Regions from separate parts of the Saccharopolyspora sp. SCSIO 74807 genome, predicted to be linked through region 1. Evidence: riboswitches for the same ligand, from Rfam matches in the RefSeq annotation. Region 1 holds a riboswitch; the other holds the start of a gene.
The links. Region 1 has a riboswitch for cobalamin ahead of V1457_RS26110 (ABC transporter substrate-binding protein). Riboswitches for the same ligand answer to the same signal wherever they lie in the genome.
Positions count from the first base shown of each region.

Region 1 (5,150 bases):
ACAGCACCAGGCTCAGTCGGCTGCCCGCGTCGACGGCTATCGGCGCGAGCGCGCTGCGTCCGATGTAGCCGAAGTGGATGCGCCACCAGGATTCGCCCTGCATCCGCATCGCTTCCACCGCGCCGCGGCGGCCCGCGGTGAGCGCTGCGCCGCGCACCAGCCGGACCACCGCGGGCAGTTGCAGCACCGCGACGGCGATGATCAGCGCGGCCGCGGTGCGCCGCCCGGTCGCGGCCAGCACCATCAGCACCAGCAATCCCGGCATGGCCAGCACCAGGTCCAGTGAGCGGGTGAGTGCGCGGTCGATCCAGCGGTGCGGCTGGCCGACCGCGCCCAGCGCGAGCGGCACTCCGACCACATAGGACAGTGCGAGTGCGGTTCCGGCCAGCGCCAGCACCGAACCGCCGCCGGTCAACGCGAGCGAGAGCACGTCGCGGCCGAGCACGTCGGTGCCGAGCAGATGGCTCGCATCCGGCGGCAGCAGCGGTGCGCTTTCGGAACGCACCGGGCCGACCAGCAGCGGCCCGAAGAACGCGGCCAGCACCGGCACGATCACCAGCGTCCAACCCACCGCTTTCGCCACCGGCCTCATCGCGTCTCCGCCCGGAAGTGGCGGGCGGCGAGGTCGGTGACGAGGTTGACACCGATCGTCACGGCCGCGAACACCAGCGCATATCCTTGCACCGCAGGAAGATCGCGGGCCTTGACCGCCTCGACGAAGCCCGATCCGAGGCCGGGCAGCGCGAACAGCGCCTCGATCACCACGACTCCGCCGAGCAGACCGTCCACAGTGCGCGCGAGTTGCTGCAACACCGGTCCGACCGCGTTCGGCAGCACGTGCCGCAGCACGACGGCGCTTTCGGAGAGCCCGGCGCGGCGCACGTGCGTGGCGAACTCGGATCCGTCGGCGGTGACGACGCCGGTGCGGACCTGCCGCGACAGCGCGCACAGCTGCTTGCCGACCAGCACGGCGACCGGCAGCACCAGCACGGCGGGATCGCTCAGCAACGACCAGCCGGACAACCCGACCGCGGTGGCGGGCAACAGGCCCGCTTGCACCGAGAGCACGCCGACCAGCAGCAGCGCAACGGCGAACTCCGGCACCGAGTTCAGCAGCACCACCGCGAAGTTCACCGCCCGGTCGAACTTCGTGCCAGCGCGAAGTCCACTGAGGACACCGGCGGACAGTGCCAGCGGCAGCACGACGGCCAGCGTCAGCAACGCCAGCACCAGCGTGGTGGCCGCCCGCTGGCCGAGCTCGGTCGCCACCGGAATGCCGGTGCGCAACGACGTTCCGAGGTCACCGTGCAGGATTCCGGCTGCCCAGCTAAGGAATCGCTGCCCCAGCGGCTCGTCCAGACCGAGCCGTTCCCGCAGCGCGGCGACCTGCCCGGAATCGGCCTGCTCGCCCAGCAACACCACCGCGGTGTCGCCGGGAAGCAGTGCGGTCAGCGCGAAAACGGCGACCGCGACGATCGCGATCTGGCCCAGCGCGATGCCCAGCCGGGTTGCGAGCAGCACCGCTCCCCTGCCGGGTGCGGCGAGCGCGCTCAACCCGGGCTCACCCGGTCGAAACGCGCCCAGTCCAGGGAATTCGGCGGCGCCGCCCGGACACCGGTGACGCCGTCCGCGGTCGCGACGTTCCAACCGCTGAAGCCCCACACCAGCATCCCGCTCTGCTCCCGGGCGAGGCGCTGCGCCGAAGCGAGCAGCTCGGCGCGCCGCTTTTCGTCCGCAGTGGACAGTGCGCGGTAGTAGAGCGCGTCGAACTCGGGATTGCGGTAGCCGGTGTAGTTGTTGTTGCCTGCGGTGGAGATCATGCGCTGACCGAGGAAGGTCGGCAGCGGAAGCGCGGCCGTCCGGCTGTGCGCGGCGACGCCCTGCTTCTTGATGTCCGAGTAGTAGGTCTCCGAAGGCATCATCCGCGGCGTGACCGTCATGCCGATCTCGCCGAGCTGCTGGCCGATCAAGCTCGCCGCGGACTCGAAGTACGGATCTGCGGTGCTGGTGCGCAATTCCCAGCTCAGCCCCTCGGCCCCGGCCTGCCGCACCAGCGAGCGCGCCAGTTGCACGTCCCGCACCGGTTCCGGCAGATCACGCGGGTAATAGCGCAAACCCAGGCCGAACAGGTCGTTGCCGACGCGGCCCTTCCCGCTCAACGCGATGTCCACCAGCGCACGCCGATCCACCCCGGCACGGACCGCCTGCACCAGCCGTGGATCCGCGAACGGCGGACGGTCCACTTTGAGCAGAACGGCCTGCATCGTGCCGTGCGGCTCGGAGAAGACCCGCGCGCGCCCGTCCTGCTCCAGCAGCCGAACCGAGTTGGCGCTCACGTCGTGCGCGTAGTGCACCTGCCCGGAAAGCAGCGCGGTCACCCGCGCGCTTTCCTCCTCCACCGGCACGAATTCCAGCTCGGCGGGCACCGGCGGGCCGGACCAGTGCTGCTCGTTGCGGGCGAACACGGCCGGGCCGCCCGGCTGGAAGGACACGAACCGGAACGGCCCGGAACCGACGGGTTGCCTGAAGTCAGTGGTCCCCGCGGGCACGATCTCGGTGCTCGGCGCGCCCCACGCCGCGGGGAACTCGAAGTTCGGGCCGCCGAGCACGAGTTCCAGCTCGGTCGCCGATAACGCCTTGCTGGCGGCGAAATCGACGTCGGCGAAGTGCGAGCGCGCCTGCGCGCCGGTGCTGCGGTCGGCGATGCGACGGTAGGTGTAGAGGACGTCATCGGCGGTGACCGGCCGTCCATCGTGGAACTTCGCCGGGCGCAACCGGATCCGCCAGCGGGTTCCGGTCGCGTCCGGTGCCCACGACTCGGCCAGCCGCGGGACCACGCTCATGTCGTCGGCGTAGCCGACCAGCGTGTCGAACAGCGCTTTCGCCCTGGCCTGGTCCACGAACAGCGAACCGGTGTGCGGGTCGAGGGATTCGGTGGTGCCGCCCGCGGGGAACGCCACGCGCAACCGGCCCGCGGACCCGCCCGAACCGGTGCAGGAAACCAGCGGCACCGCGGCGAACGCGCCCGCGGCCGCGGCGAGCAGCCGTCTGCGGCCGATCACGGCGCTCACGCCGGTCGAACGGCGGCAGACGTACCAGGTGCGGGAACGGCGCTCGGGCGCACGGGAAACCTCCTCCGGGGCTCCGCGACCCCGTCGAATCTGCTGCGACGGCGCCAGTCTCCTGACTCATGGATCGACGCTCCGCCCGGCCTTCCCACCGAGCACCGGCAGTGGCCCGAGTGGACGGAACTCCCCATTCACAGTGGCGGGACCGCGCCGGATTCGCACCGGGCTTCCTGCGCACCGTCGCAATGGACTGCGCGACAAGCTTTCAAGGCGGATCAGGTCTTGTCAAGAAACCACCCGGCTGCTGCGACGGGCGTTACGCCGCCCCTTCCTGAGTCCTGGGCGGCGTCGCGCGCACGGTCACCGGGTCAGTACTCGTCGTGGTAAAGGACTCGATCGCTGCCCGCCGGGGCGCCGTATTCGGTGGCGCGGCCCTTCGGTTCCTCCCACTCCTCCTGGCGTCCGAGCGGGGTCAGGTCCAGCAGGCTCGTGGTGCTGCCGAGCCCGTCCATGCCGCGTGCGTAGGTCGAGTAGGTGTGGAACACCGCGTCCCCGTCGCGCAGGAACACGCTCAGGCCGGGCAGCTCGAACGGCTGCGAGTCGCCGAGGTAGTAGCCGACGCCGGCCTCGTCGAGTTCCTGCTTGCTGCGGTAGTTGTACTCGATCGGCCGCACCGACTCGTCGTGCGTCACGTGGAAGTCGTGGTTGAACCGCGTGCCGTTCGACGAGTACCAGGGCACCGTCCAGCCCATCCGGCGCTGGAACGGTTCGATCTTCTCCCAGGGCGCGCGGGAGACCGCGACGAGGTTGGTGTCCCGGGCGCGCAGGTGCGTGAGGTCGCCGAGCTGGTCCACGAACGCCGAACAGCTCGGGCAACCGGTGTCCCACTCCGGGTCGAACATGAAGTGGTACACGACGAGCTGGCGGCGGCCGTCGAACAGGTCGGGCAATCGCAGCTCACCGTCCGGACCGTGGAACCGGTAATCGGACTCGACCCGCACCATCGGCAACCGCCTGCGGTCGGCGTTGAGCGCGTCGCGCGCCTTCGTCGCGGCCTTCTCCTGCGCCAGCAGCCGCACGCGCGCCGCGCGCCACTGCTCCGGCGAAACGATCTCGGGCAGATTCATCGTCGCTCCCTGTCGAACAAGTGCCTACGCAGGGGGTGGACCGATGCCGGTGGCAAAACTCATCGGACCAGCCGGCCGAAGGCTTGCCGCGAAGAGCAGCATCCAGCCCCGATCAAGAACACTTGCTCCGGAGTGTAACGATGTCGTCACTTTCGGTACTCACTGGAAACAGCGCGGCGAACCGCCGTTGCCAGCGCAGGAGTGGATCGTGATTCCGGCGGTGCGAGGATCGGCACATGTTCATCCGGGAAGCAACAGCCGAGGACTGGCCGCTGATCTGGCCGTTCTTCCACCGCATCGTCGCCGCGGCCGAGACCTACACCTACCCGCCCGACATGAGCAGCGCCGAAGCCCGGCGGGCCTGGCTGAGCCCGGCCCCGGACCGCGCGACCGTCGCCGTCGCCGACGGCGGCACGATCCTGGGCAGCGCGCACATGCAGCCGAACCGGCACGGCCCCGGCTCGCACGTGGCCAACGCCAGCTACATGGTCGACCCGGACCACGCCGGACGCGGCGTGGGGCGGCGGCTGTGCGAGGAGAGCCTGGATTGGGCGCGGGCGGCCGGGTTCCGGGCGATGCAGTTCAACGCGGTCACCGAGACCAACACCGGTGCGATCCGGCTCTACGAGTCCCTCGGATTCGAGATCATCGGGACGGTGCCGGAAGCGTTCCACGATCCCGCGCGGGGTTACGTCGGCCTGCACGTGATGCACCTGCGGTTGTGAGCATCACTGCGCTGAGGTGTCCTCCGGGCGCCCCTCGCCGCGGCCGAACCTGGCCCACAGCAAGAAGAAAACGCCCAGCGCGAGCATTCCCGCGCCGTTCCACAGGTTGATCGGCAAGCCGCCCGACTTCGCCAGATCCGCCGGACCGTCGAACAACCCGGCCACGCCGAGCGCGATGCCGTAGATCACGAACACCGCGCCGATCAGCACCCGCAGGTCGAAGATCCGCC
Region 1 is NZ_CP146100.1:5,673,682-5,678,831, forward strand. It holds gene V1457_RS26100 (ABC transporter permease subunit) at 1-592, opposite strand, end outside; gene V1457_RS26105 (ABC transporter permease) at 589-1,554, opposite strand; gene V1457_RS26110 (ABC transporter substrate-binding protein) at 1,551-3,071, opposite strand; cobalamin riboswitch at 3,156-3,343, opposite strand; gene V1457_RS26115 (DUF899 domain-containing protein) at 3,437-4,195, opposite strand; gene V1457_RS26120 (GNAT family N-acetyltransferase) at 4,432-4,920, shown strand; gene V1457_RS26125 (hypothetical protein) at 4,924-5,150, opposite strand, start outside.

Region 2 (5,150 bases), 1.2 Mb from region 1:
GTCCACCGAGTAGAAGTTCCGGCCGGTCGGCAGCACGTTGATCAGGCCGCGCAGCGGCGAACCGCTCGGGCCCGCCGGGACGTAGCCGCCTTCCAGCGCGTGCAGCGCCGCGGTCATCTCGTCCGTTGTGGACGCCAGCCGCGGAACGAGTTCGGAAACCGCGAACTCCAGCACTCGCACCACGTCGTCCGGTGCTTCGCCGAGCACCGAACGGCAGACCTCCGGCACCGCCGAGAGCTCCCAGTCGTGCTCCTCCATACCGGAAACCAGGGCGTGCGCGCTGGTTTCCACGTCGTCCACGGTGCCGCGGGCGACGCTGCCGTCCTCCAACATGCCCAGCGCCTCGCGCAGGCCGGGCAGCGCGGCGGACTGCCCGCCCCACATCTGCCGCGCCCGCAGCATCGCCAGCACCAGGTTCACCCGCGGCTCACCGGTCGGCGCGCCGCCGAGGATGTGCAGGCCGTCGCGGATCTGCGCGTCCTTGATCTCGCAGAGCCAGCCGTCGACGTGCAGCAGCATGTCGTCGAATTCGGCTTCGTGCGGGCGTTCTTCCAGCCCGAGGTCGTGGTCGAGCTTCGCGGCCTGCATCAGCGTCCAGATCTGGCTGCGGATCGCGGGCAGCTTCGCCGGGTCCATCGCGGAGATCTGCGCGTGCTCGTCGAGCAGTTGCTCCAGCTTGGCGATGTCGCCGTAGCTCTCCGCGCGCGCCATCGGCGGCACCAGGTGGTCCACCAGCGTGGCGTGCACCCGCCGCTTGGCCTGCGTGCCCTCACCGGGGTCGTTGACCAGGAACGGGTAGATCAGCGGCAGGTCGCCCAGCGCCGCGTCCGGCGCGCAGGACGCCGACATGCCCGCGGTTTTGCCCGGCAGCCACTCCAGGTTGCCGTGCTTGCCCAGGTGCACCATCGCGTGCGCGCCGAACTCGTGGTTGAGCCAGCGGTAGGCGGCCAGGTAGTGGTGGCTCGGCGGCAGGTCCGGATCGTGGTAGATCGCGATCGGGTTCTCGCCGAAACCGCGCGGCGGCTGCACCATGATCACCACGTTGCCCGCGCGCAGCGCGGCGAGCACGATCTCGCCGTCCGGGTCGTGCGAGCGGTCCACGAACTGCTCGCCAGGCGGCGGACCCCAGTGCTGCTCGATGCTCTCGCGCAGGTCCGCGGGCAGCGTCGCGTACCACTCGGCGTAGCGCTTGGCCGGAATCCGCACCGGATTCCCGGAAAGCTGCTCCTCGGACAACCAGTCCGGGTCCTGCCCACCCGCCGCGATCAGCGCGTGCACCAGCGCGTCACCGTCCTGCGCGGCGACGCCGGGCAGCGCGTCCGGGCCGTCGGCCGGGCCGATGTCGTAGCCCGCGTCGCGCAGCGTGGCCAGCATCTTCACCGCGCTGGCCGGGGTGTCCAGCCCGACCGCGTTGCCGATGCGGGAGTGCTTGGTCGGATACGCCGATAGCATCAGCACCAGCCGCTTGTCCTGCGGCTGCACGTGCTTGAGCTGCGCGTGCCGTACCGCGGTCCCGGCGACGCGCGCGGTGCGCTCCGGATCGGCGACGTAGACCGGCAAGCCCTCGGAGTCGTTCTCCTTGAACGAGAACGGCACCGTGATCAGCCGCCCGTCGAACTCCGGCACCGCCACCTGCGTGGCCATGTCCAGTGGGGACAGTCCCTCGTCGTTCTCCTCCCACGCCGCGCGGCTGGAGGTGAGCGTGAGCCCTTGCAGGATCGGGATGTCCAGCTCGGCCAGCGCACCCACGTCCCACGCCTCGTCGTCGCCACCGGCCTGCGCGGTCGCGGGTTTCGTGCCGCCCGCCGCGAGAACCGTGACGATCAGCGCGTCCGCCTGCTCGAGCGTGTCTAGCAGTCCCGGCTCCGGAGCGCGCAGCGAGGCGCAGAACACCGGCAGCGCCTGCCCACCGGCGTCCTCAATGGACTCCGAGAGCGCGTGCGCGAACGCGGTGTTCCCGGCCATGTGGTGCGCGCGGTAGTACAGCACCGCCACCGTCGGGCCCTCGGTGCGGCGCGGCTCGCGTTCCAGCACGCCCCACTTGGGAGTCTCCACCGGCGGCTCGAAGCCGTGTCCGGTGAGCAGGATCGTGTCCGACAGGAAGTGGAACAGCTGCGTCAGGTTCTGCGGCCCGCCCTGGGCGAGGTAGCTGTGCGCCTGCGCGCAAACCCCGCCGGGCACCGTGGAGCACTCCATCAGCTCCGCGTCCGGGGCCTGCTCGCCGCCGAGCACCACCACCGGCCGCGGCCCGGCCAGCAGCGCGTCCAGGCCCTCCTCCCAGGCGCGGCGGCCGCCGAGCAGGCGGACCACGACGAGGTCGACGCCTTCCAGCAGCGGCGGCAGGTCGTCCACGCCGAGCCGGGCGGGGTTGCCGAGCCGGAACTGCGCGACACCGGAGTCGGCGTTCGCGGCGCGCGCGCTCAGCAGATCGGTGTCCGATGTGGACAGCAGCAGGATCACGCGGCACGCTCCCCGTTTCGCGGGGACACGGACGTCGCAGGACGCATGGTCAACCTTCCTCGGGGTCGTCCGCCCCGGAGTCGTCGGGCACCCGGTCGTCGGGCCCCGGCTGGCAGGCATGGCGGCGGCGGAGTGTCCTGGCTCCCGGATCGCTGCTCGCCCCGGCCTTCCCGCCCGCAGGCAGTGGCCGCCGTTGCCCGCAGGCAGTGGCCGCGAAGTGCTCGACTTCGCCCATCGGAGTCCGCTCCCCGGTGACAGTGGCGGGACCGCGCCGGATTCGCACCGGCTTCCTCCACTCGTCGCCGTCGACCACTCTCCGCAACGCCGCGATCGTTAGTCAAGTGCGGCGTGGTGAAGCGCTCGTGTTTTGCCCCCGCAACCACCCCTGGTCGTAGTATCGACGATCGCCGGTGTGCGCCGATGGTCCGCGCGCTACCGAGCGCCGACGCCGTGCGCAGCGGATTCCGGTGTCGGGACGACCACGATCAGTGAAGGCGGGAAGCTGTGCCGGAACGAGCCGAGCCCGATGCGTGCCCCGGCGCGCTGCGGGTGCACGAGGCCGCGGACGGCGGACTGGCCCGGGTGCGGGTGCCCGGCGGGCGGCTGACCGCGCACCAGGTGCGGGCGCTGGCCGATGCTGCGCAGCTCGGCGACGGCGGGTGGGAGCTGACCTCGCGGGCGAACCTGCAGGTGCGCGGGCTGGCTTCCGGGGCGGAGTTCGCCGGGCGGCTCGCCGGCGCGGGATTGCTGCCGTCCGCGACGCACGAGCGAGTACGCAACGTGATCGCCTCGCCCGGTAGCGACGGCGCACTGGACGTGCACGCGGTGTCGCGGGAGCTCGACGAGCGGTTGTGCGCGGTTCCGGGCTTGGCCGAGCTGCCCGGCCGGTTCCTGTTCACTGTGGACGACGGGTGCGGTGACGTCACGGGGTTGCGCGGTGACGTCGGGTTGTTGCCGGTGGGTGACTCGGTCGCGGTGCTGCTTTCGGGCGTGGACAAGGGGATTCGGGTCACGGCGGATGCTGCCGCGCAGGCCGCGGTGCTGGCCGCGGAGGCGTTCCTGGCCGAGCGGGCGCAGCAGCGAGCGGCGAGCTGGCGGCTCGACGAACTCACCGATGGTGCTTCGCGCGTCACCCAGCGGGTCCTCGCTGCGCTGGGGATTTCCGCGGCAGAGCCGGTCGCCGTGCCCGACGAGGTGGTGCCGACGCACGCCCACCTCGGGCGCCGGCAGCTCGGCGACGGGCGAGTGAGCGTCGCGGCCGGGGCTCCGCTGGGCCGGTTGAGCCCGGCCCAGGTCGCCTGCGTCAGCGCCGCGGCGGAAGTCGCCGGGCAGCTCCGGCTCACTCCGTGGCGGACCCTGGTGCTGCCGGGAATCCCGCGCGGCGAAGCCGCAACGCTACTGTCCGAACTGGACTCCGCGGGGCTGGTCGTGGACGAGTCCGCGCCACTGGCCGGAATCACCGCGTGCACCGGCAGCCCCGGCTGCGCGAAATCCTTGGCGGACGTCCGCACGGACGCCGCGCGCACCGCGCGTCCCGGGGAGCTGCCGGTGCACTGGGCGGGCTGTTCCCGCCGGTGCGGGCGGCCCGCGGGTCGCGGAGTGGAAGTGCTGGCCACCGAGGCCGGCTACGAGGTCGGCGGGAAACCGGCCGGCAGCGAACCGACCGCCGCGCTCGAAGCGGCACGGAGGGCACTGTGAACACCGGTCGCTACGAGTACGTCCGCGAAGGCCCGGAGATCTACCGCCGTTCCTTCGCCACGATCCGCGCCGAGGCCGAACTGGACGGGATGCCGCCGGAGGTCGCCGGGGTCGCGGTCCGCATGATCCACGCTTGCGGCATGGTCGACCTGGTCGCCGATCTGGCCTGGTCGCCGAACGCGGTGCTGGCCGCTCGCAAGGCGTTGCGCGCGGGCGCGCCGGTGTTCTGCGACGCGGAGATGGTCGCCGCCGGAATCACCCGGCGCCGCCTCCCGGCCGCCAACGACATCGTCTGCACCCTCGGTGACCAGCGAGTTCCCGAGCTGGCGCAGCAACTCGGCACCACCCGCAGCGCCGCCGCGATGGAGCTGTGGGCCGACCGCCTGGAAGGTTCCGTCGTGGCCGTGGGCAACGCGCCGACCTCGTTGTTCCGGCTGCTGGAGATGGTCGACGAAGGCGCCGGGCGGCCCGCGGCCGTGCTCGGTCTGCCGGTCGGTTTCATCGGCGCCGCCGAGTCCAAGCAAGCACTGGCCGAACATCCCGCGCTGGAGCACCTGGTGGTGCACGGCCGCCGGGGTGGCAGCGCGATGGCGGTGGCCGCCGTCAACGCGATCGCGAGCGAACAGGAGTGAGCAGCACCGTGGAGCAGGCAGGCAGGTTGTTCGGCGTCGGACTCGGACCCGGTGATCCGGAGCTGGTGACCGTGAAGGCCGCGCGGCGCATCCGCGAAGCGGACGTGATCGCTTACCACAGCGCGCGGCACGGCCGCAGCATCGCGCGCGGGGTCGCCGAACCGTACCTGCGGTCCGACCAGGTCGAAGAGCCGCTGGTCTACCCGGTGACCACGGAGACCACGAACCACCCGGGCGGCTACCAGGGCGCGATCGACGAGTTCTACGCCGACGCCGCCGAGCGGCTCGCCGCGCACCTGGCCGCGGGCCGCGACGTGGCGCTGCTGTGCGAGGGCGACCCGTTCTTCTACGGCTCCTACA
Region 2 is NZ_CP146100.1:207,535-212,684, reverse strand. It holds gene cobN (cobaltochelatase subunit CobN) at 1-2,460, opposite strand, end outside; cobalamin riboswitch at 2,569-2,804, opposite strand; gene cobG (precorrin-3B synthase) at 2,965-4,158, shown strand; gene V1457_RS00945 (precorrin-8X methylmutase) at 4,155-4,790, shown strand; gene V1457_RS00940 (precorrin-2 C(20)-methyltransferase) at 4,799-5,150, shown strand, end outside.
Region 2: linked by a shared signal. The riboswitch ahead of cobN (cobaltochelatase subunit CobN) and the one ahead of V1457_RS26110 (ABC transporter substrate-binding protein) in region 1 are both predicted to bind cobalamin.